Regions from separate parts of the Streptomyces sp. NPDC053426 genome, predicted to be linked through region 2. Evidence: riboswitches for the same ligand, from Rfam matches in the RefSeq annotation. Region 2 holds a riboswitch; each other region holds the start of a gene.
The links. Region 2 has a riboswitch for cyclic di-AMP ahead of ACZ62B_RS38590 (M23 family metallopeptidase). Riboswitches for the same ligand answer to the same signal wherever they lie in the genome.
Positions count from the first base shown of each region.

Region 1: another riboswitch for cyclic di-AMP. It lies ahead of ACZ62B_RS11720 (C40 family peptidase); the one in region 2 lies ahead of ACZ62B_RS38590 (M23 family metallopeptidase).
Region 3: another riboswitch for cyclic di-AMP. It lies ahead of ACZ62B_RS20440 (transglycosylase family protein); the one in region 2 lies ahead of ACZ62B_RS38590 (M23 family metallopeptidase).

Region 1 is NZ_JBVJKE010000004.1:476,645-483,906, forward strand. Features, by position in the region: gene ACZ62B_RS11710 (C40 family peptidase) at 1-415, opposite strand, end outside; gene ACZ62B_RS11715 (hypothetical protein) at 777-1,130, shown strand; gene ACZ62B_RS11720 (C40 family peptidase) at 1,295-2,482, opposite strand; cyclic di-AMP (ydaO/yuaA leader) riboswitch at 2,490-2,640, opposite strand; gene pcrA (DNA helicase PcrA) at 2,902-5,418, shown strand; gene ACZ62B_RS11730 (M23 family metallopeptidase) at 5,451-6,899, opposite strand; gene ACZ62B_RS11735 (esterase/lipase family protein) at 7,253-7,262, opposite strand, start outside.
Region 2 is NZ_JBVJKE010000041.1:15,407-22,668, reverse strand. Features, by position in the region: gene ACZ62B_RS38605 (TetR/AcrR family transcriptional regulator) at 298-852, opposite strand; gene ACZ62B_RS38600 (MBL fold metallo-hydrolase) at 876-2,069, opposite strand; gene ACZ62B_RS38595 (SGNH/GDSL hydrolase family protein) at 2,163-2,948, opposite strand; gene ACZ62B_RS38590 (M23 family metallopeptidase) at 3,154-4,083, opposite strand; cyclic di-AMP (ydaO/yuaA leader) riboswitch at 4,088-4,245, opposite strand; gene ACZ62B_RS38585 (alpha-galactosidase) at 4,554-6,668, opposite strand; gene ACZ62B_RS38580 (tyrosine-protein phosphatase) at 6,840-7,262, shown strand, end outside.
Region 3 is NZ_JBVJKE010000009.1:263,915-271,176, forward strand. Features, by position in the region: gene ACZ62B_RS20425 (nucleoside triphosphate pyrophosphohydrolase) at 81-1,076, shown strand; gene ACZ62B_RS20430 (cytochrome P450 family protein) at 1,304-2,566, shown strand; gene ACZ62B_RS20435 (transglycosylase family protein) at 2,770-3,828, shown strand; cyclic di-AMP (ydaO/yuaA leader) riboswitch at 4,034-4,202, shown strand; gene ACZ62B_RS20440 (transglycosylase family protein) at 4,206-4,952, shown strand; gene eno (phosphopyruvate hydratase) at 5,187-6,467, shown strand; gene ACZ62B_RS20450 (FtsB family cell division protein) at 6,569-7,048, shown strand; gene ACZ62B_RS20455 (DUF501 domain-containing protein) at 7,080-7,262, shown strand, end outside.

The DNA.
Region 1 (7,262 bases), on a different contig from region 2:
GTTCCGCGAGCGCGGCGCCGTCCAGATAGCCGTCGGGATCCTCGGAGAGGAAGAGCTGGAGGGCGGGGTCGAGGCCGCTGCCGCGGTACTGCGCCGCGGCGACCGTGCCCAGGGCGTCCTGTGCGGAGTTGAGCCGGTCCTTCCTGCGGGCCGCCTCGTCCTGCAGGTCGCGCAGCCGCCGCTGGGCCGACTCGGCCTCCTCCTTGGCGCCGTTGTACTTCTCGGTGGCGGTCTCCGCCTCCCGGTAGAGCCTGTCGACCTCGGCCTTGACCTGGCCCGGTGTCAGCCGCGGTTCGGCGTGTCCCGTCCCGTCGAAGCCGGTCGCGGTGGCCGCGCCGGCGAGGGCGACGGCGGTGGCCGCGCGGGCCGTGGTGCCGCCCGCGACGCGCTGTCGGATCCTGCGGTGCGCTGCCACCTGGCTTCCCGTCCTTTCCGACGACCGCGCGGAGCGGACTGCCGTCCGGTGGTCCGGCGGCGGGGGTGCACAGGGGGAGCCGTCCGCCGCCGGACCTTCTCTGCGGTGGTGTCCGGTCGCCGCCCCTGGACCGGGCGGCGGTGGAGAGCCGGTCACCTGGAGGAGGACGCTAGGCCCGGCCGCGCGGCCCCGGTAACGGGTTGTGCGGAAGTGGCGTGAGCGGACCGCCGGGTGACCGTAAGTGACCAGGATCCCGTTCCGGCTTCGTCGTCTTCACTCAGGGTGATGACCGATATGGCGGAGGAAGGACGGATGAGGGCGCCGGAGTGCTACGGGGCGGCTGTGGCTAGGCTCCGGCCTCATGGACGTACTCATCCACCTCTTCGTCGGTCTGCACATCATCGGCATCGCGTCGCTCCTCGGCGGCTTCCTCACCCAGATGAAGGCGATGGGCGCGGGCACCGCCCGGTTCGTCCCCGCGATGCTGCACGGTGCGCTGACGATGCTGGTCACCGGTGTGGTCCTGGTCGGCCTCAACCAGGCCCAGGGCTACTCCGTCGACAACATCAAGATCGGCGTGAAGCTGGCCCTGCTGATCGTGATCCTCGGCCTGGTGTACGTGAAGCGGGACGACGAGAAGGTGGAGAAGGGCCTGTTCGGTCTGGTCGGACTGCTGACCGTGACGAACGTCTTCATCGCGGTGCTGTGGACCTGACGGCCTGTTCCACGGGCCCGGACGTGACCGCGGCCCACGACGGAACACGCCCCGGCGTTTCCGGGGGGAACGCGGCCGCCCGGCACCGCGTGCCGTAGCGCGGGCCGGCACGGAAAGGGGACGGCGCCGGAGGAACCCCCGTGCTCCGTCCCCTCCCGAGCGGATCAGGCGGGCCGCACCACGCTGTGGATCGAGGACTCGCCGTCGTAGTAGATCGACTCCTCGCGGACGTACGTGCCGGGCTTCGGCGCGTGGATCATCATCCCGTTGCCGATGTAGATGCCCACGTGGGTGACGTCGTCGTAGAAGAAGACCAGGTCACCGGGCTGGGCCTGGGAGACGGGGACCGTCGTGCCCGCGTTCACCTGGTCGTAGGTGGTGCGCGGGAGGGTGACGCCGGCGGCCTTCCAGGCGGCCTGGGTGAGGCCGGAGCAGTCGTAGGAGCCGGGGCCGGTGGCGCCCCAGACGTACGGCTTGCCGATCTGCGCGCGGGCGAAGGCGAGGGCCTTCTCGGCCTTGGTGGCGTACGAGGAGTCCGTCGACGTCGACGGCGTGGTGGCCGAGCCGGAGGACCCGGAGGTGCCGTCCGAGGTGCCGCTGTCCTGCTGGGCGGCCTCCTCCTGGGCCTTCTGCCGCTCCGCCTGCTGCCGGGCGAGCTCGGCGGCCTCGCGGGCGGCCTCCTCCTGCTTCTTCCTCTCGATCGCCGCGAGCCGCGCCTTCTTCTCGGCGGTCAGCTTCGACATCAGCTCGCGCGCGTCGGTGAGCTTCTTCTGGACGGTGGCCTTGGCCGTCTTCAGGTCGCCCTGGGTCTCGGTGAGCGTCTGGAGGCTCTCGGTGGCCTCCTGGCGCTTCTTCATCGTCTCGGACTGCTGGGTGACGTAGTCGTCGACCGCTTCCTTCTGGCGGCCGGTCATCCGGTCCATCACCTGGCGCTGGTCGAAGATGTCCTGCGGCGTGTCCGCGAGCAGGAAGGTCGCGGTGTCGGGGACGCCGGCGCCGGTCCGGTACTGGGCGGCGGCGAAGGAACCCAGCTCCGCCCGCGCCTCGTTGAGCTTCTGGGTGCGCTTGGCCACGTCGTCGAGGAGCGTGTCCACCTGCTTGCGCTGCTTCGCGGTCTTCTCCTTGGCCGCGTTGTACTTCTCGGTCGCCGACTCCGCCTGGCGGTAGAGGTCGTCGACCTTCTTCTCGACCTCCTCCAGGCTCGGCTTGCCGTCGGCGGAGGGGGCGGAGGGGGCGGCGGTGGCCGTCTGGGACAGCAGGGCCACGGAGGTCAGGGCGGCCGTGGCGAGGGCCGGGGTCCGTATGCCTGCCACGCGCGTGCCGGGGGTGCGCGACTTGCGGTGCGACGCCAAGGGAGGCGACTCCTTCCAAAGCTCCGCCTACCGGGTTAGCTGTCGGGTTCGGGCGGGTGGTTCGGAAGGGTTGCCCTACGGCCGCTCCGCGGGGGAGTGGGCCGATTCACCCCAAGGTCTCGGTGGGTCCCCGGCTCCGGCTGCCGCGAGGGCAGTGACGGACTCGGCGGAGGCCGCGCGGCCCGGCGGGGTTCGCCGGTGGGGGTCGTACGGCCCGCCCGCACCGTAGCCAACTGGTGTGGCCCCTGTGAAGGTTGATGGGTGATATGCCCGATACATTTTCGTGACCTTGTGGGTGGTGTCACTCAGGGTGAGGCGGCGGTTCTGGAGGGTGCGCGCCCCGTCCGGGCCGCCGGATTCCGGGGATGTTCCCGGGGCGGCCCCGGGTTGTCGGTGGGGCGCCCTAGACTCGGAGAGCGATGAGCAGCCTCTTTGACGACAGCTTCCTGGCGGACCTCCAGGCCCAGCGGGGCCCCGAGGGCGAGCCCCCGCCACCGCCCGAGGACGAGCACGTACCGGAGCAGATCCCGGACGACCTGTTCGGCGGGAAGTTCGACGTGCCGCCGGACCGATGGGGGTCCCCCCGCTCGAGCGAAGCCGAGAGTGGGGGAGGCTACTACCGCGACGGCGCCCCGCGCCCGGTGATCGACGCCGCCGCGCTGCTGGAGGGGCTGAACGACAACCAGCGCGCCGCCGTCGTGCACTCCGGCTCCCCGCTGCTCATCGTGGCCGGCGCCGGCTCCGGCAAGACCCGCGTGCTCACCCACCGCATCGCCCACCTGCTGGCCGAGCGGCACGTCCACCCGGGCCAGATCCTCGCGATCACCTTCACCAACAAGGCCGCGGGCGAGATGAAGGAGCGCGTCGAGCAGCTCGTCGGCCCGCGCGCGGGCGCCATGTGGGTCATGACGTTCCACAGCGCGTGCGTGCGCATCCTGCGCCGCGAGAGCAAGAAGCTCGGCTTCACGTCGTCGTTCTCGATCTACGACGCCGCCGACTCCAAGCGCCTGATGGCCCTGGTCTGCCGCGACCTGGAGCTCGACCCCAAGCGCTTCCCGCCGAAGTCCTTCAGCGCCAAGATCAGCAACCTGAAGAACGAGCTGATCGACGAGGAGGACTTCGCCGCCCGGGCCGCCGACGGATTCGAGAAGACCCTCGCCCAGGCCTACGCGCTCTACCAGTCGCGGCTGCGGGAGGCCAACGCCCTCGACTTCGACGACCTGATCATGACGACGGTCAATCTGCTGCGCGCCTTCCCGGACGTCGCCGAGCACTACCGCCGCCGCTTCCGGCACGTCATGGTCGACGAGTACCAGGACACCAACCACGCCCAGTACGCGCTGGTGCGCGAGCTCGTCGGCACCTCCGGGCACCCCGCCGGCGCACCGTCCGAGGCCGAGGTGCCGCCCGCCGAGCTGTGCGTGGTGGGCGACGCCGACCAGTCGATCTACGCCTTCCGCGGTGCGACGATCCGCAACATCCTCCAGTTCGAGGAGGACTACCCGGACGCGACGACGATCCTGCTGGAGCAGAACTACCGCTCCACGCAGACCATCCTGAGCGCCGCCAACGCCGTCATCGAGCGCAACGAGTCGCGCCGCCCCAAGAACCTGTGGACCAACGCCGGCGCGGGCGCGCGGATCACCGGGTACGTCGCGGACACCGAGCACGACGAGGCCCAGTTCGTCGCCGAGGAGATAGACCGCCTCACCGACGCGGGCGAGGCCAAGGCGGGCGACGTCGCCGTCTTCTACCGCACCAACGCCCAGTCCCGCGTCTTCGAGGAGATCTTCATCCGCGTCGGCCTGCCCTACAAGGTCGTCGGCGGCGTCCGCTTCTACGAGCGCAAGGAGGTCCGGGACGTCCTGGCCTACCTGCGGGTGCTCGCCAACCCCGAGGACTCGGTGCCGCTGCGCCGCATCCTCAACGTCCCCAAGCGGGGCATCGGCGACCGCGCGGAGGCCATGATCGACGCCCTCGCGCAGCGCGAGAGGATCAGCTTCCCGCAGGCGCTGAGGCGCGTCGACGAGGCGTACGGCATGGCGGCGCGCTCGTCGAACGCCGTGAAGCGGTTCAACACGCTGCTGGAGGACCTGCGTACGGTCGTCGAGTCCGGTGCGGGCCCGGCGACGGTCCTGGAGGCGATCCTCGAACGCACCGGCTACCTCGCCGAGTTGCAGGCCTCCACCGACCCGCAGGACGAGACCCGGATCGAGAACCTCCAGGAACTCGCGGCCGTCGCCCTGGAGTTCGAGCAGGAGCGCGGCGAGGGCGAGTCGGTCGCGCTGTCCGACTTCCTGGAGCAGGTCGCCCTGGTCGCCGACTCCGACCAGATCCCCGACGAGGACGAGGACGGCTCCGGCGTCATCACGCTGATGACCCTGCACACCGCCAAGGGCCTGGAGTTCCCGGTCGTCTTCCTCACCGGCATGGAGGACGGCGTCTTCCCGCACATGCGCGCCCTCGGCGAGACCAAGGAGCTGGAGGAGGAGCGGCGCCTGGCGTACGTCGGCATCACCCGCGCGCGCGAGCGGCTGTACCTGACCCGGTCGACGCTGCGCAGCGCGTGGGGCCAGCCGTCCTACAACCCGCCCTCGCGGTTCCTGGAGGAGATCCCGGCCGCCCACCTGGAGTGGAAGCGGACGGGGGCGAGCACGCCCGTGTCCTCCGGTCCGGCGTCGGGGGTGGCGGCCTCGCTGTCGTCGTCCCGCTCGCGCTCGTCGGCGTCGGGCGGCTCCGGCTTCGCCACCCGGCGGACCGCGGACAAGCCCGTGGTGTCGCTGGCGATCGGGGACCGGGTCACGCACGACCAGTTCGGCCTCGGCACCGTGGTCGCGGTGAAGGGCACGGGTGCCAACACGGAGGCGACGATCGACTTCGGGGACACCAAGCCCAAGCGGCTGCTGCTGCGGTACGCGCCGGTGGAGAAGCTGTAGCCGGGCGCTGAGACCCGTCGTGGGGGACGGTCCTACGACGGGTCGAGGCCGTGGCTGCGGAACCAGGCGAGCGGGTCGACCGCCGAACCGCCGGCCGGACGGACCTCGAAGTGCAGGTGCGGGCCCGTCGAGTTGCCGGAGTTCCCGGAGAAGGCGATCGGGTCGCCGGCCTTCACGGTCGTACCGGAGGCGACCTGGTAGCTGGAGAGGTGGCAGTACCACGTCTCCGTGCCGTCCTTCGCCGTCACGATCATCATGTTGCCGTAGGCGGAGTTGTACTGCGTGCGCACCGTGCCGTCGGTCGCGGCCATCACCGTCGCACCGTACGAGACGGGGAAGTCGATGCCGGTGTGGACGGACATCCAGTTGATGCCGGACTGGCCGTAGATGGCGCTGAGTCCGTGCTGTGCGACCGGGAGCGCGAACTTCGGCCGCAGCCGCTCCTTGCGGGCCGCCTCCTGGGCGGCCGCCTTGCGCTCGGCCGCCTGCTGCGCCTTGAGGTCGATGCGCTCCTGGGTGCGGCTGGCCCGGTCGGCGAAGTCGTCGGCGCCGGCGGCGAGGCTCTCCAGCTGGGTGTCCAGCTTGATGTTGGCGGCGGACGGTTTCACCGGCTGGGCGTCCGCCGCGGTCGTCGTCGTTTCCTGGCCGCCGTCGTCGGTCAGGTTGCCGACCGATGCCGCGGCGATACCGGCGACACCCATCACGCACGCCGAGGGCACGGCCACCGTCAGCAGCGCGGAACGCTTGGCGGGCGTACGGCGGCGGGAACGCGACCCGGCGCGCGAGGCCGCGCGCGGCGACGGGGCGGGGAGAACCTCTTCCTGCTCTTCGAGCAGGTGCACCGCGGGCAGCTCGCCGGTGTCGGCCGGCCCCTGGGCGGTGGGCTCCTCGTGGGGTTCCTGGCCGAAGGACTCGGCCTGCGGCTCGTAGGCGTCGGACGCGGGCGCCGGGGCGGCGGTGTCGCCGCCGTCGGTGTTCCACTGAGTGGCGTCGTAGGCACCGCTGTCGAAGGTCTGCGTGCCCCAGTCCCACTGCTGGGTCCGGTCGGCGGGGTTCCCGGTCTGATCGGGCTGGAGCCACTCACCGGCGTCCCACTGCCCGCTGGTCTCCGGCGAGGCGGCCTGCGGCGGGATCACCGTCACCGGGTGATGGCCGGTGGTCCAGGCGGTCGCGTCGTAGCCGCCGGTGTCGTACGAGGACACGTGCTGGGCCGCGTACAGGTCGTAGTGGCCGGTGTCCTGGCCGTCCGTGGGCCAGTGCCCGGTGGTGTCGTACGCGCCCGTGTCCTGACCGCCGCCCGGGAGGGCGCCGAAGAGGGGGTCAGGGGCGAAGCCCCCGGTGGTGTGGCCGCCCGTGCCGAAGTGGGTGGCGGCATAACCGGTGGCGTCGTAGCCGCCGTACGTGGTGAAGTCTCCGTACTGGGCTTCCTGGGTGCCGTACGACGCGTAGGGCGCCGAATCGGAAGCCGGAGCCGGGTCCATGGTCCCCGACGGGTGACGGTCGTTCACCAACTTCTCTTTCGCCTCGACAACAGGGGCTGCCAGAGCAGTGCGGCGACTGTACCCGGCGGTATGCGGGCACGACAATCTTCCGCAGGTTTCGCGCGCGCAGGAAACGGGCAATCGGTTGCCTTTTGGCGGACGGCGGGCGCGGTCTTGGCTTTTTGTTCGAGCTCTGTTCGAGGCGATGGGCGGTCGACGGCGATAAGTGGGCCGTCTCGGAGCGTTGTTGTTCGGATTGCCGTCGAGGGGGGCGCGCGATTCCGTTTGTCCTGCGGCGCCGGTGCCGGGCGTGTCGCGCTTCGGGCGGCGGTCGGGTCGCGGTCGGGTCGCGGTCAGGCCACC
Region 2 (7,262 bases):
GGCATCAGCCCGAAGCCGACAGCTGAGCGGATGCGGCGCGGCACACGCCCTGCCGTCGTGTGTCTACGCGGTGTCCCCATGGCCTCCTGGCGGCGTCGGCGCCAGGTCCGTCACCACCAGCGCCCGTACGACTGCTCCGGCCGAACGTCTCCTTCAGCGCCCACACGTCCCGCTCACCGATCCCCAGGTGGACCACCGAGCCGCCCGCGGCAACCGTTGGAACCCTGCGGGAACAGCGGACCGCGCCGCGAGGTCACCACGCCGAACGCCCCGTCCGGGAATCCGGTGGCCGAGGGGTCACCCAAGGCGGGCTCGACCAGTCCAGGTCGCACTCTCCGCAAGGCCCTGCTCGTCCCCCGCGTCCGGCAGCGGCTCGGTGTTCCGGCTGCTCAGGCCGTCGAGGGAGATGCGCAGGAGACGGCGCCACTGGCCGGGGCGGTTGCCGCCCGAGGTCTGGACCACCTGGCTGAGTGAGGCGAGGAGCAGGACCAGGTCGGCGCTGGTGACCCCGGGCCGCAGGACGCCGGCGTCGAGGCAGCGGGCGTGCAGTCCGGACATGAAGGAGTCGCAGAGCGAGGCGCACCGGTGGGTGGGGCCGCCGGTGGCGACGTAGGTCTCGACCAGGGCGCGGTTGTGTGCCTGGTGGGTGAGGGTGTGCTCGAAAAAGCTCGTCAGGGCCTGCCAGGGGTCGTCGGTCGCGGAGGCCGCGCGGTGTCCGTCGGCGAACCAGGCCGTGAACTCCGCTTCCATGACCGTGACGAACAGGTCCTCCTTCGTCGGGAAGTGGCGATAGAGCGCCCCCATGCCGACGCCGCCGCGGCGGATCGGAAGCGGCAGGCTTCCACGTCTCACGGCAGTGCCGGTGATCTTCGACGTCACCGCTCGCCCGCGAGGTCGAGATCGTCGCTGCGCGGTTCCGCGGCTGCCTCGGCGAGCCGGGGGCCGCGCCACGGGTGGGCGATCGGGCGGGAGACGGCCCGCCACCACGGTTCCTCGGGCACCTTCCCGGCGGGCTCGAACGGCTCGCCGGGACGGGGGAACGCCACCGCCTGGCCGGCCTCCCCGGCCACGTCCCTCATCCACTCCCCCGGCTCCGCCCACGCGTGCGGCGCCAGATTGAAGGTGCCCCAGTGGATGGGCAGCAGCACGCCGGCCGCCTCGCCGCCCTGCAGGTCGAGATGGGCCCGGACGCCTTCCTCGGGCGTCATGTGGATGTCGGGCCAGAAGTCCGAGTACGCGCCGACCTGGATCATCGTGGCGTCGAACGGGCCGTGGTCGGTGCCGATGTCCTTGAAGCCCTCGAAGTAGCCGGTGTCACCGCTGTGGTAGATCCGGTGCTCCTCGCCCGTGACCGCCCAGGAGGCCCACAGGGTGTGCTGGGTGTTGCGCAGTCCCCGGCCGCAGAAGTGGCGGGCCGGGGTGGCGGTGAGGGCGAGTCCGCCGATCCTCGTCGTCTCGTGCCAGTCCAGCTCGCGCAGCCGTCCGGCGGACACACCCCAGCGCTCCAGGTGCGCGCCGACGCCGAGGGGCACGGCGAACAGGGTGTCCGTGCCGGCCAGCGCCTTGATCGTGGGCAGGTCCAGGTGGTCGTAGTGGTCGTGGGAGATCACGACGACGTCGACCGGGCCGAGCGCGGCCAGCGGCAGCGGGGCGGGGTGCAGCCGCCTGGGTCCGGCGAAGGGGAACGGCGAGCAGCGCTCGCCCCACACGGGGTCGAACAGGACCCGGTGTCCGTCGATCTCCGCGAGCACGCTGGAGTGGCCCATCCAGGTCAGGCGCAGCCCGGTGGCCGGCGGGCGGGAGATGTCGGCCAGGGTGGTCGGGTGCACCGGGACGGTGCCCTTGGGGGCGCGGCGGGTACGGGAGTCCTTGTCGAAGTAGATCTTCGCCAGGTCCCGCGTCGACCCCGACGGGCGGATCCGGGCGGTGCCCCCGGGGTTCTGGAACACGCCGTCCTTGAAGTGCGGGGATCTGCGGATGCGTGCCATGCGCTCGCCACTCGGGTCCGCGCCGAAGGCCACGGGCCGCAGGGCGCGCAGCCCGGAGCTCTGAGAACGGGAACCGGCCACGGTACCTCCAAGTGGAGTCGGTCAGGCATTCCATTATGGGCGGCCGCATCCGGCGGCGTGGTGCCGAATGCGGCCGCCCACGTGAAACGGCTCTCACGCCACCGAGGCGATCCGTTCCTTGATGTCGTCCGGCGACAGCGTCCCCTTGGCGATCACGTGGTCGCCCGACGACTCCCCGCGCAGCCGGCGGCCGATCCACGGCACCAGGTACTCGCGGGCCCAGTGGACGTCGTCCCGCCGGATGTCGAGGGTGCCGCGGGGCGGCAGGGGCGGCCAGGCCTGTTCCGGATCGGCGGGGGTGTCCAGGCCGAGGGCCTGCCCGGCGCGGAGCGCGACGCGGGTGTGCCCCTCCGGCGACAGGTGCAGCCGGTCGGCGTCCCAGGCCCTGCGGTCCTGGACGCTCCTGAGGGACCACAGGTCGAGCACGGGGCAGCCGTAGCGGTCGGCGACGGCCCGCACATGCCCGTTGTACGTCGCGATCTTGCCGCGCAGATGCTTCAGCAGGGGCACGCCACGGGTGTCGAACCCGGTCGTCACCAGCACCGTGCCGGACACGGCGGTGAGCGCGGCGATCGCCCGCTCGAACCGCTCGGCCACCTCGTCCGGGTCGCTGCCGGGGCGGAGGATGTCATTGCCGCCCGCGCAGAACGAGACCAGGTCGGGGGCGAGTTCGACCGCCTTCGGAAGCTGGTCCGCCACGATCTGGTCCAGCAGCTTTCCGCGTACGGCGAGATTGGTGTACGCGAAGTCCCCCTCGGGCCGGAGGTCCGCGAGAAGTACGGCGAACCGGTCGGCCCAGCCGACGAACGCCCCGTCGGGGCCGGGGTCGCCGACGCCTTCGGTGAAGCTGTCCCCCACCGCCACGTACGACCCGATCACTGCTCTGCTGTCACTCTTCGAATCGTCTGCCACAACCGCTCATGATTCACCTTCGAATGTGACCTACGCGACCGTAAGGAAGGGTTGACGTGCGGTGAGATAAGACACTCTCAAAATGTTGGCCAATTCCGGAATACGCCGAAGGCCGGCCCCGGGGATCGGGGTCCGGCCTTCGGCGTGCGTGTCAGGAAGGTCGCCGCGGGGGTCAGCCGATGGAGACGCCCTTGGAGCGGAGGTAGGAGATCGGGTCCACGTCCGAGCCGTAGTCCGGGGTGGTGCGGATCTCGAAGTGCAGGTGCGGGCCGGTCGAGTTGCCGGTCGAACCGGAGAGGCCGACCTGCTGGCCGCCGGTCACGGTCTGGCCGGCCGAGACGGAGAGCGAGGACAGGTGGGCGTACTGGGCGTAGTGGCCGTCCTCGAGCTGGATGACGACCTGGTTGCCGTACGCGCCGGCCCAGCCCGCGGAGACGACGGTGCCCGCGCCGACGGCCTTCAGGGAGGTGCCGGTCGGGACGGCGAAGTCGACGCCGGTGTGGTAGCCGCTGGACCACATGCTGCCGGCCACCTTGTAGGCGGTGCCGAGCCCGGCGCCGGGCACCGGGGAGCTGTAACCGGAGGCGCTCGCGGCCTGGTCGGCGCCCGTGGTCTGGGCGGAGGCGTCCGAGGAGGGCTGCTCGGCGGGCTGCTCCGCCGGCTTCTCGGCCTCCTGCTCCGAGGCCTGCGGGGCCGCCGGGGCGGACGACTTCTCCGGCGCGCTCGTGGCGGCCTCGCCGTCGACGGAGAGCTTCAGGCCGGGGTGGATGAGCGACGGGTCGTCGCCGATGACCTCGCGGTTGTCCGTGTAGAGCTGCTTCCAGCCACCGTCGACGTGCTCCGTCTCGGCGATCTTCGCGAGGTAGTCGCCGGCCTTCACGATGTACGTGCGGCCGTCGTCGCTCTTTTCGGCGGTGGCCTTCTGGCCGGCCACGGAAAGGGACTGGACGGCCTTTTCGGGGGCGGCCCCCGGCGTGGCGGCGTGCGCGCCGGCGGCGCCGAGAAGCGGCAGGGCGAGTGCGGCGCCACCGGTTCCGGCGACGGCGATGGAGCGGGTGAAACGCTGGGCCTTGGTACGGCGGTGCTTACCCTTCGCGGGCATGTCGAATTCCTCTCCGGCGCCTACGAGGTGAGCTGTCGGGTGCGGGCTGGAGATGCCCGGCCGCGTTCTGGCGCGACTTAACCCCAAGCCGTTCCGGGAACCGGAACAGGCAGTGGTACCTGTGGGTCCCCCGCTCCTGCCGTGCACGGGTCAGTGTGGGTACGGGCTCCGGGCGGCGGCAGGATTGGGCGTCCGTCCGGATCGGTGGCGAACGTAAGCGACCCGGACGCGAGGGGACAAGCGCGATGTTCACCGCGAACGCGTTTTTCCGTGATCCAAAGGCGGAATTGACGTCACCGAGCGTCAGCCGGGATTCCTTTTCCCCCGTGAATTCCCTTGTCGTTCCACAGAATTACGTGAGCATGGCGACAACGCATCGTCACGGATATGACGCTGCTCACGCACCCCTTCCCCATCTCCCTTTCTTTCGGGGCACGTTATGGCGAATCCACCTAATCGGACAGAACGCCCTAATCGCCGGATCGCAGGCGCCGCAGCCGCACCACCGCGGCGTCCAGATCTCCCCGCAGACCGGTGCGCAGCCCGTGGTGCAGCAAGAGGGCACCTCGGTACGTTTCGCCGGTTTCGCGGCATTCGTACGACGCCTCCGGGTCGAGGCCGCGCAGCCGGAGGGCCGGAACGGGCTCTCCGTAGTGCTGCGCCTGGAGGCAGGCGAGGACGACGGTCTCGTCGCCGAGGACGTACTGCACCGCGCTCAGTCCGCCCTCCGGAGGGCGCAGCCGGTACAGGTCGCCGCGCTGGACGACGGGCCGGATCTCCTTGTAGAGCGCGACCCACTCCCGCGCCTCGGCGAGTTCCTCCTCGCTCCACCGCGCGAGGTCGCCGCCGACGCCGAGCACCCCGGCCATGGCGCCGACGAACCGGAAGCGCAGCGGACTGACCCGCCCGTTGAGCATCGCGTTCGGGCTGTCGGTGACCCAGGCGGCCATCACCCGGGCCGGGTGGAGCTGGCTGAAGCCGTGCTGAATGGCGAGCCGGTCGAGCGGGTCGGTGTTGTCCGAGGTCCACACCTGGTCGGTACGGGAGAGGACCCCCAGGTCGATCCGCCCGCCGCCGCCCGAGCAGGACTCGAAGGCCACGCCCGGATGGGCCGCCCGCAGCCGGTCCAGCAGGGCGTACAGGCCGCGCACGTGGTCGGTCCACAGCCGCTGCGGGTACGGGTCGTCCGGCCAGCCGGCGTCGGTGGAGCAGCGGTTGAAGTCCCACTTCACATAGTCGACGGGGGTGCCGGAGAGCAGTGCGTCGAGCTGCTCCCAGAGGTACTCCCGCACGTCGTCCCGCGCGAGGTTGAGCACGAGCTGGTTGCGGTACTCCGTGCGCCGGCGGCCCGGCTGGAACTGCACCCAGTCGGGGTGTGCGCGGTAGAGGTCGCTGTCGGGGTTGACCATCTCCGGCTCGACCCAGATGCCGAACTGCATCCCGAGCCCGTGCACATGGTCGGCGAGGGGTTTCAGGCCGCCGGGGAAGCGGTCGGGGTTGGGCGTCCAGTCGCCGAGCCCGGCCCGGTCGCTCGTACGCGCCCCGAACCAGCCGTCGTCGACCACGAACAGTTCGACGCCCATCGCGGCGGCCCGCGCCGCGAGCCCCCGCTGCCGCTCCTCCGAGATGTCGAACCCGGTGGCCTCCCAGGAGTTGAACAGCACGGGCCGGTCCCGGTCCGCGTGCGGGACGACGCAGGTCCGCTGGTAGGCGTGCCAGGCGCGGCTGGCGCCGCCGAAGCCGCCGTCGCTCCACAGACCGGCGAAGACCGGTGTGGCGTACGTCTCCCCCGTGCCCAGCATCAGCAGGCCGGAGTCGTCGTGTCCCGCGCCGCCGGTGATCTGCACGCGCGCGTCGGGGAGTCGGGCGACGCAGACGCGCCAGGAGCCGGACCAGCCGAGGGCGCAGCCGTAGACCTCGCCGCGTTCCTCGGTGGCGTCGGTGTCGAGCGCGACCCAGGGCAGGTGCTGGTGTCCGGTGTGGCCTCGGCGGCTGCCGATGACCTTCTCGCCGTAGGTGAGCGGGGAGCGGGCCAGCCGGGACTCGGCGGCCCAGCGGCCGTGGAGCTGGGACAGCCGCCAGTGCTCGCGCTCGGGCAGGGTCCAGGTGGCGGAGTCGGCGCGCAGGAGCTCGACCGCGGGTCCCCGGTTGTGCAGGGTCACCCAGCGTTCGACCACGTCGTCGCGCATCCGGTAGTGCAGGGTCACGGTCAGCTCGCCGTCGCGGAAGCGGAGGCGGAGTTCGCCGTCTCCGGTTTCGCCGTCGCCGGTTTCGCCGTCGTCCGTCTCGTGGCCGTCGAAGGTCCACTCGGTGCCGCGCCGTCCGTCGGCGGTGCGTACGGACAGGGCGGGCCTCACGAAGCGGGGGCCGCCCTCGACCGGGTACTCCTCGCGCCCGTCCAGACGGGACTCGAACGGCCAGTCGTCCGGCAGCGGGCGCGCGGCGAGGGCCTCCGCGTCGGCCGGCGTGATCCTCGGGCCCCAGTGCAGATGCACCAGCTCGTCGCGGTCCGTGACATGGAGCGCGTAGCTGCTGGCCGGCCCCGACAGGAGCCACGTACGACCGTCTTGGGAGACCTGCGCCACCGAACCTCCAACAGACCCGAACAGATGCGATCAGACACCAACATCATCGGGGGCGTGAGGGCGGCCGGGCAATGCCTGTGGACAACTCATTGCCCCAGGCAGGCATGTCGTATCGTCGACTCGTGCCCGTCGACGAGCCCCGTCGGCGGCGCCGAGTGGGAGGAGTCCTTCGTGACGCAGCAGGTGCCGTCGACCGAACCCGAGCTGGCCGGAGTACGCAACTTCCGCGACGTGGGCGGACTGCCGACCGTCGACGGCAGGCGGGTGCGGCACGGTGTGCTGTTCCGCAGCGGCCATCTCGCCCACGCGACCGCGGAGGACACCGTCTTCCTGTCCTCGCTCGGACTGCACACGGTCTTCGACTTCCGCAACGCGGCCGACCAGAAGCTGGAGGGGCCGGACGTCGCGCTGCCGGGCGTGCGCAATGTGAACCTGCCGCTCAGCGACCCGGCCGACGGCGCCGAGTTCTGGAAGATGGTCCGCGACGGCGATCTGGAGCAGCTTCGCTCGATCCTCGCGGACGGCAAGGGCGCGGACCGGATGATCAGCTCCTACCGGCTGATCATCAAGGAGCGCACCGCCGAGCACTCCCGG
Region 3 (7,262 bases), on a different contig from region 2:
CGCCTGTGGACAACCGGCCTGTGGAGAACCGGTCTGTGGACAACTCGGGGGCTGTCGGCGGGGTGGGCTAGTTTCGCAGTGTGAACGCAATCAGCCCCGCACCGGACTCCGGGACCGCCCCCGGCCGAGTCGTCCTGCTCACCACCAGCCACCGGGTCGCGCCCGGCCTGCTGTCCTGGCCGGCCTGGCAGGCCCTGCACGCGGCCGACAGGGTGCTGTGCGCGGACGGCGTCCACCCGCAGCTGCCGTATCTGCGGGAGGCGGGGATACCGGTCGAGGAGGCGGCGCCGACCGCCGAGGAGATCGTCGACGCCTGTGCCGGCGGGCGGACGGTGGTCGTCGTCGCCACCGGCGAGGGCGAACCCGCCCTGACCGACGGACTGGCCAGGCTGGCCGGGACCGGCAGGGTGCGGATGCCCGAGCTGGAGCTGCTGCCCGCCTCCTACGACCTGCCGGGCGCCCGGCTGCTCGACCTCGTGCAGGTCATGGACCGCATCCGCGCGGAGTGCCCGTGGTCGTCGCGGCAGACCCACAAGGGCCTGGCGAAGTACGGCATCGAGGAGGCGTACGAACTCGTCGAGGCCATCGAGGAGGGTGACCGGGACGAGCTGCGCGAGGAGCTGGGGGACGTGCTGCTCCAGGTCGTCTTCCACGCGCGGATAGCGGAGGAGGACCCGGACGCCCCCTTCTCGGTCGACGACGTGGCCGGCGGGATCGTCGCCAAGCTCATCCACCGCCACCCGCACGTCTTCGGCGACGAGACGGCCGAGACCCCCGAGGACGTCAAGGAACACTGGCTGCGCACGAAGGAGATCGAGAAGCGGCGCGAGTCCGTCACCGACGGCGTCCCCCTCGGCCAGCCCGCCCTCGCCCTCACCGCGAAGCTGGCGTCCCGCGTCCGCACCGCCGACCTCTCCGTCCCCCTCCCCACGGGCGAGGGCATCGGCTACGAACTGCTCGCCCTGGCGGTCCGCGCGGAGGCGGCGGGGGTGGATCCGGAGGCGGCGTTGCGGGCGGCGGCGCGGGTGTATCGCGACGCGATTCGTTTTGCGGAGGGCGGCCGGGGCGAGGGCTGAGCGCGGGGTGCGGACAGGGGTTTTTCGCCCCCGCCGCCCCTTCCCGTCCCTGGGGGCTTCGCCCCCAGACCCCCTTCGCGCAGTTCCCCGCGCCCCTGAAAGGAGCGCATCTTCAGGGGCGCGGGGAACTGCGCGAACAACGTCGACGCGCCCGCACCCGCCGGACGACCCCGGTCACCCGAGTTCTGCCGCGCCGCGCTCCCCGTTCCGCCCGTTAGGGTCACCGCATGCATGACCAGCCCACCACTCCCGAACTCTTCACCTGGGAGTTCGCCGCCGATCCCTACCCCGCCTACGCCTGGCTGCGTGAGCATGAGCCCGTGCGCAGGACCCGGTTGCCCAGTGGGGTGGAGGCCTGGCTGGTCACGCGGTACGCCGATGCCAAGCAGACGCTCGCCGACAACCGGCTGTCCAAGAACCCCGCGCACCACGACGAGCCCGCGCACGCCAAGGGCAAGACCGGTATCCCGGGGGAGCGGCAGGCGGAGCTGATGACGCATCTGCTGAACATCGACCCGCCGGACCACACCCGGCTGCGCCGGCTGGTCAGCAAGGCGTTCACCCCGCGCCGGGTCGCCGAGTTCGCGCCCCGCGTGCAGGAGCTCACCGACGGGCTCATCGACCGGTTCGCGGACAGCGGCTCCGCCGACCTCATCCACGAGTTCGCCTTCCCCCTGCCCATCTACGCCATCTGCGACCTGCTCGGCGTCCCGCGCGAGGACCAGGACGACTTCCGGGACTGGGCGGGCATGATGATCCGGCACGGCGGGGGCCCGCGCGGCGGGGTCGCCCGGTCCGTGAAGAAGATGCGCGGCTACCTCGCCGAGCTGATCCACCGCAAGCGCGAGGTGCTCCCCGCCGAACCCGTCCCCGGCGAGGACCTCATCTCCGGCCTCATCCGCGCCTCCGACCACGGTGAGCACCTCACCGAGAACGAGGCCGCCGCCATGGCGTTCATCCTGCTGTTCGCCGGTTTCGAGACCACCGTCAATCTCATCGGCAACGGCACCTACGCCCTGCTCACCCACCCCGGCCAGCGCGAGCGCCTGCAACGGGCCCTCGCCGCCGGGGAGCGCGGGCTGCTGGAGACCGGTGTCGAGGAGCTCCTGCGGTACGACGGTCCCGTGGAGCTCGCCACCTGGCGGTTCGCCACCGAGCCGGTCACCATCGGCGGGCAGCGCATCGCGGCCGGCGACCCCGTCCTCGTCGTGCTCGCCGCCGCGGACCGGGACCCGGAGCGGTTCGCCGACCCGGACGTGCTCGACCTCGGCCGGCGCGACAACCAGCATCTGGGATACGGCCACGGCATCCACTACTGCCTGGGCGCCCCGCTGGCCCGTCTGGAGGGCCAGACCGCGCTCGCCACCCTGCTGACGCGCCTGCCGGACCTGCGGCTCGCGGCGGAACCGGCCGAACTCCGCTGGCGGGGCGGGCTCATCATGCGCGGACTGCGCACGCTCCCGGTGGAGTTCACCCCGCCGCGGAAGTGACGGACCGGGCAGCCGTCCGCTGTGCCCCCGAGAGGACCAGCGCAAACATGACACGCCCTCAACTCTGTGATCTTCACGTGATCTGCGCGGCATGAACTTGTGACAAGTGATCGTCTGCGGATACGTTCACCCATCAAGTGCGGTGCATCGGTTCGAATTCCGTTCGCCGCGTCGGTCATTGCTGTCTTGCGAAAGGTCTCCGCATGCTCTCCGGGAACGGTCGGCACCGCCGCCCCCGCCAGGCTCCGGCTCTCCTCGTCGCGGCCGGGGTGACCGGCTCCGCCATCGCGATCCCGCTCCTCGGGGCCGGCAGCGCCAGCGCGGCCGACGGCACGACCTGGGACCGGGTCGCCGAGTGCGAGTCCGGCGGCTCATGGAGCCAGAACACCGGCAACGGCTACTACGGCGGCCTGCAGTTGACCCAGGACGACTGGGAGAACTACGGCGGACTGGACTACGCGACCAGCCCCGACCAGGCCAGCCGCGGCCAGCAGATAGCCGTGGCCGAGAGAATCCTCGCCGACCAGGGGGTCGGCGCGTGGCGCACCTGCGGACTGACGGCGGGCCTGAACCAGGATTCGGCGTCGGCCGACATCGACACGGGCGTGGCGGAGGACTCGACCTCGGACACGTCCGGCTCCTCCGGCTCCTCCAGGTCCTCCGGCTCTTCCGATTCCACCGACTCTTCGGACTCGTCCGGATCGTCGGACTCCGGTGATTCGTCCGCTTCGTCCTCCCCGTCGGCCACGTCCGATCCGTCGTCCGGCGCGGAAGGGGCGGAGGACGGTGAAGGAACAGCCGGTGAATCGGCCAAGTCCGACAAGTCGAGCGACTCGGGCACGGATTCGGACACCGGCTCCGACGGTGGATCCGGCACCTCCCCCTCCGCCTCGGCCACTCCCAAGAGTGACGAGTCGGACAAGTCCGGGCAGACCACCGGCTCTTCCGAGGTCACCGACGCCGAAGGCACCGGCACCGGCCGCCACCGCGGCGCCACCGCCGAGGAGGGTGGGGCGGAGGACCGTACGTCGGAATCGTCCGGCCGGCATGCCTCGCGCGGCACCGACGCCTCGCGCGATGCCGCCGACGGCTCGTACACCGTGCGCACCGGCGACAGCCTCTCGTCCATCGCCGACTCCCTTGAGCTGGGCGGCGGATGGCGGTCGCTCTACGCCGAGAACGAGCAGGTCGTCGGCGCCGACCCGGACCTCATCCTGCCGGGTCAGGAGCTCGAGGTCGGGGTCGAACCGGACGAAAAGTGACGCCCGAAAGAGCCCGGGTGCGGCGGCAGTTGGCGTCATGGTTCGCGTCGAATGTCCGGTTTAAAGACTGTGAGAGATAGGTCTCAGAGGCCCTGATCGTCTTTGAAATTCCGCGGATCGCGTGTCTACGGTCGTGACCGCTCGCCACCGCGGGCCCCGGCTGCCGCCACGCCGAATCCTGCCAGTGGCAGCACGGGAACAGTCGTCGCGTCATGCGCCGTAGGCAGGAGCGGGGGACCCAAGGTAAGCGCCCCTTCCGGTGGTTGACACCGGAGAGGGCTTGGGGTGAAGCCGCGTCCCGTGAGGGGCGTGGCCGGGCAACTCAACCGGCCCGAACCCGACAGCTCACCTCGCAGGCGTCGGTGAGGGGATCCACCATGCTGTTCTCCGGCAAGGGCAAGCACCGTCGTCCGTCCAAGGCCACCCGCGCGATCGCCGTCGCCGGTGTCGCCTCCGCCGCCGTCGCCGCCCCGCTGATGGCGGCCGGCAGCGCCTCCGCCGCCACCGCCTCCGAGTGGGACGCCGTCGCCCAGTGCGAGTCCGGCGGCAACTGGTCCATCAACACCGGCAACGGTTACTACGGCGGTCTGCAGTTCTCCGCCTCCACCTGGGCCGCGTACGGCGGCACGCAGTACGCCTCCACCGCCGACCAGGCCAGCAAGGCGCAGCAGATCGAGATCGCCGAGAAGGTCCTCGCGGGCCAGGGCAAGGGCGCCTGGCCGGTCTGCGGCACGGGCCTGTCCAACGCCGCCTACACCGGCTCCTCCGCGAACGACTCGGGCTCCTCGCAGAGCACCGGTTCCACCGAGACCCGTGAGACCGGGCAGAAGGCCTCCCGCTCCGCCGAGCGCCCGGCCGCCGAGCAGGAGACCGAGAAGCAGGTCGAGCGGAAGGCCGAGAAGAAGGCCGAGAAGAAGGCCGAGGAGAAGACCGTCACCACCCCGACCGGCGAGAAGGTCGAGAAGGGCGACGGCGAGTACAAGGTCGTCAAGGGCGACACGCTCAGCTCCATCGCCGCCGAGCACGACGTCGAGGGCGGCTGGGCCGAGCTGTTCGAGCTGAACGACGACATCGTCGACGACGCCGACCTCATCTACCCGGGCCAGCAGCTGCACCTCAAGTAAGCGGCTGCCCCCCTGCTCCCCGCCCCGGTGCGTTTTCCCCCGTACGCGCCGGGGCGGGGTTTTTCACGGCCGGGTTTCCGGAAACCGCTTTGTTCCGTTCGGAAACAATTTACTCTCGGTTCTGTCCACGGGGCGGGCGACCGGCGGCCCGATCGCCCCGAGCCGGTTAGGCTCGGACTCGCAAGACCCTCCGGGGTCCTGCTCACCCGCGTCACATCCAAGAAGGAGATGCTCGTGCCGTCCATCGACGTCGTCGTAGCCCGGGAAATCCTGGACTCCCGAGGCAACCCCACGGTCGAGGTCGAGGTCGGCCTCGACGACGGCAGCACGGGTCGTGCCGCCGTCCCGTCCGGCGCCTCCACCGGCGCCTTCGAGGCCATCGAACTCCGTGACGGCGATGCCAACCGTTACCTGGGCAAGGGTGTCGAGAAGGCCGTCCTGGCCGTCATCGAGCAGATCGGCCCGGAGCTCGTCGGCTACGACGCCACCGAGCAGCGCCTGATCGACCAGGCGATGTTCGACCTGGACGCCACCGACAACAAGGGCTCCCTCGGCGCCAACGCCATCCTCGGCGTCTCGCTCGCCGTCGCCCACGCCGCCTCCGAGGCCAGCGACCTCCCGCTCTTCCGCTACCTGGGCGGCCCCAACGCGCACCTGCTGCCGGTGCCGATGATGAACATCCTGAACGGCGGCTCGCACGCCGACTCCAACGTGGACATCCAGGAGTTCATGATCGCCCCGATCGGCGCGGAGTCCTTCTCCGAGGCCCTGCGCTGGGGCACCGAGGTCTACCACACCCTCAAGAAGGTCCTGAAGAGCAAGGGCCTGGCCACCGGCCTCGGCGACGAGGGCGGCTTCGCCCCGAACCTCGGCTCCAACCGCGAGGCCCTCGACCTCATCCTCGAGGCCATCAAGGAGGCCGGCTACACCCCCGGCGAGCAGATCGCCCTCGCGCTCGACGTCGCCGCGTCCGAGTTCTACAAGGACGGCTCCTACACCTTCGAGGGCAAGGAGCGCTCCGCCGCCGAGATGACCGAGTACTACGCCGAGCTCGTCGAGGCGTACCCGCTCGTCTCCATCGAGGACCCGCTGTTCGAGGACGACTGGGAGGGCTGGAAGACCATCACCGCCAAGCTCGGTGACAAGGTCCAGCTCGTCGGCGACGACCTGTTCGTCACCAACCCCGAGCGCCTCGCCCGCGGCATCGAGGAGAGCGCCGCCAACGCCCTGCTGGTCAAGGTCAACCAGATCGGCTCGCTGACCGAGACCCTGGACGCCGTCGAGCTGGCCCAGCGCAACGGCTTCAAGTGCATGATGTCCCACCGCTCCGGCGAGACCGAGGACGTCACCATCGCCGACCTGGCCGTCGCCACCAACTGCGGCCAGATCAAGACCGGCGCCCCGGCCCGCTCCGAGCGCGTCGCCAAGTACAACCAGCTCCTGCGCATCGAGGAGATCCTCGACGACGCGGCGGTGTACGCCGGCCGCAGCGCGTTCCCGCGCTTCAAGGGCTGACCCGCCCCGTAAGAGGCAGCGTCGTACGTACGTCCCCGTACCCGGTCCCGTACCGTGTGCGGGGACGTACGCGCGTATGACGGTGAACGAGAGGCGGGAACATGGCGGTCAAGGACCGGGACCGTTTCTCCACCGCGACCAGGATCCGGCTGATCGGCGAGCAGACCGCGGCCCGGGTCTACCGCTCGCAGACCAAACGCCAGGCCCGCCGCTCCCGGCTGACCGGCCGGGCCGCGCTGCTCGCCCTGGTGGTCTGCTCCCTGATCGTCGCCCTCGCCTATCCCATGCGGCAGTACGTCTCCCAGCGCGCGGACATCGCCGACCTCCGGCAGGAGCAGGACGAGGCCCGTCAGCGGGTCGAACGGCTGCGCGACATGAAGGCCCGCTGGCAGGACGACGCGTACGCCGAGCAGGAGATCCGCAGGCGGCTGCATTACGTCCTGCCCGGCGAGACCGGCTACATCGTCATCGACCCGGGTACGGCGAAGCAGTCCCGTACGGATCTCGAAGCCGCCGACCGCCCCTGGTACGCGAACGTCTGGGACGGCGTCGACAAGGCCGACGCCGCCGCAGACCAGTGACCCTTCGCAGAAAGCCGTAAGAAAGACAGTTATGGACACGCCCCCGCCCACGACCCCGCGCACCGAACCCACCGACGCGGACGTCGAGGCCTTCAAGCAGCAGCTCGGGCGGCCCCCGCGCGGGCTGCGCGCCATCGCGCACCGCTGCCCCTGCGGACAGCCGGACGTCGTGGAGACCGCGCCGAGGCTGCCCGACGGCACCCCCTTCCCGACG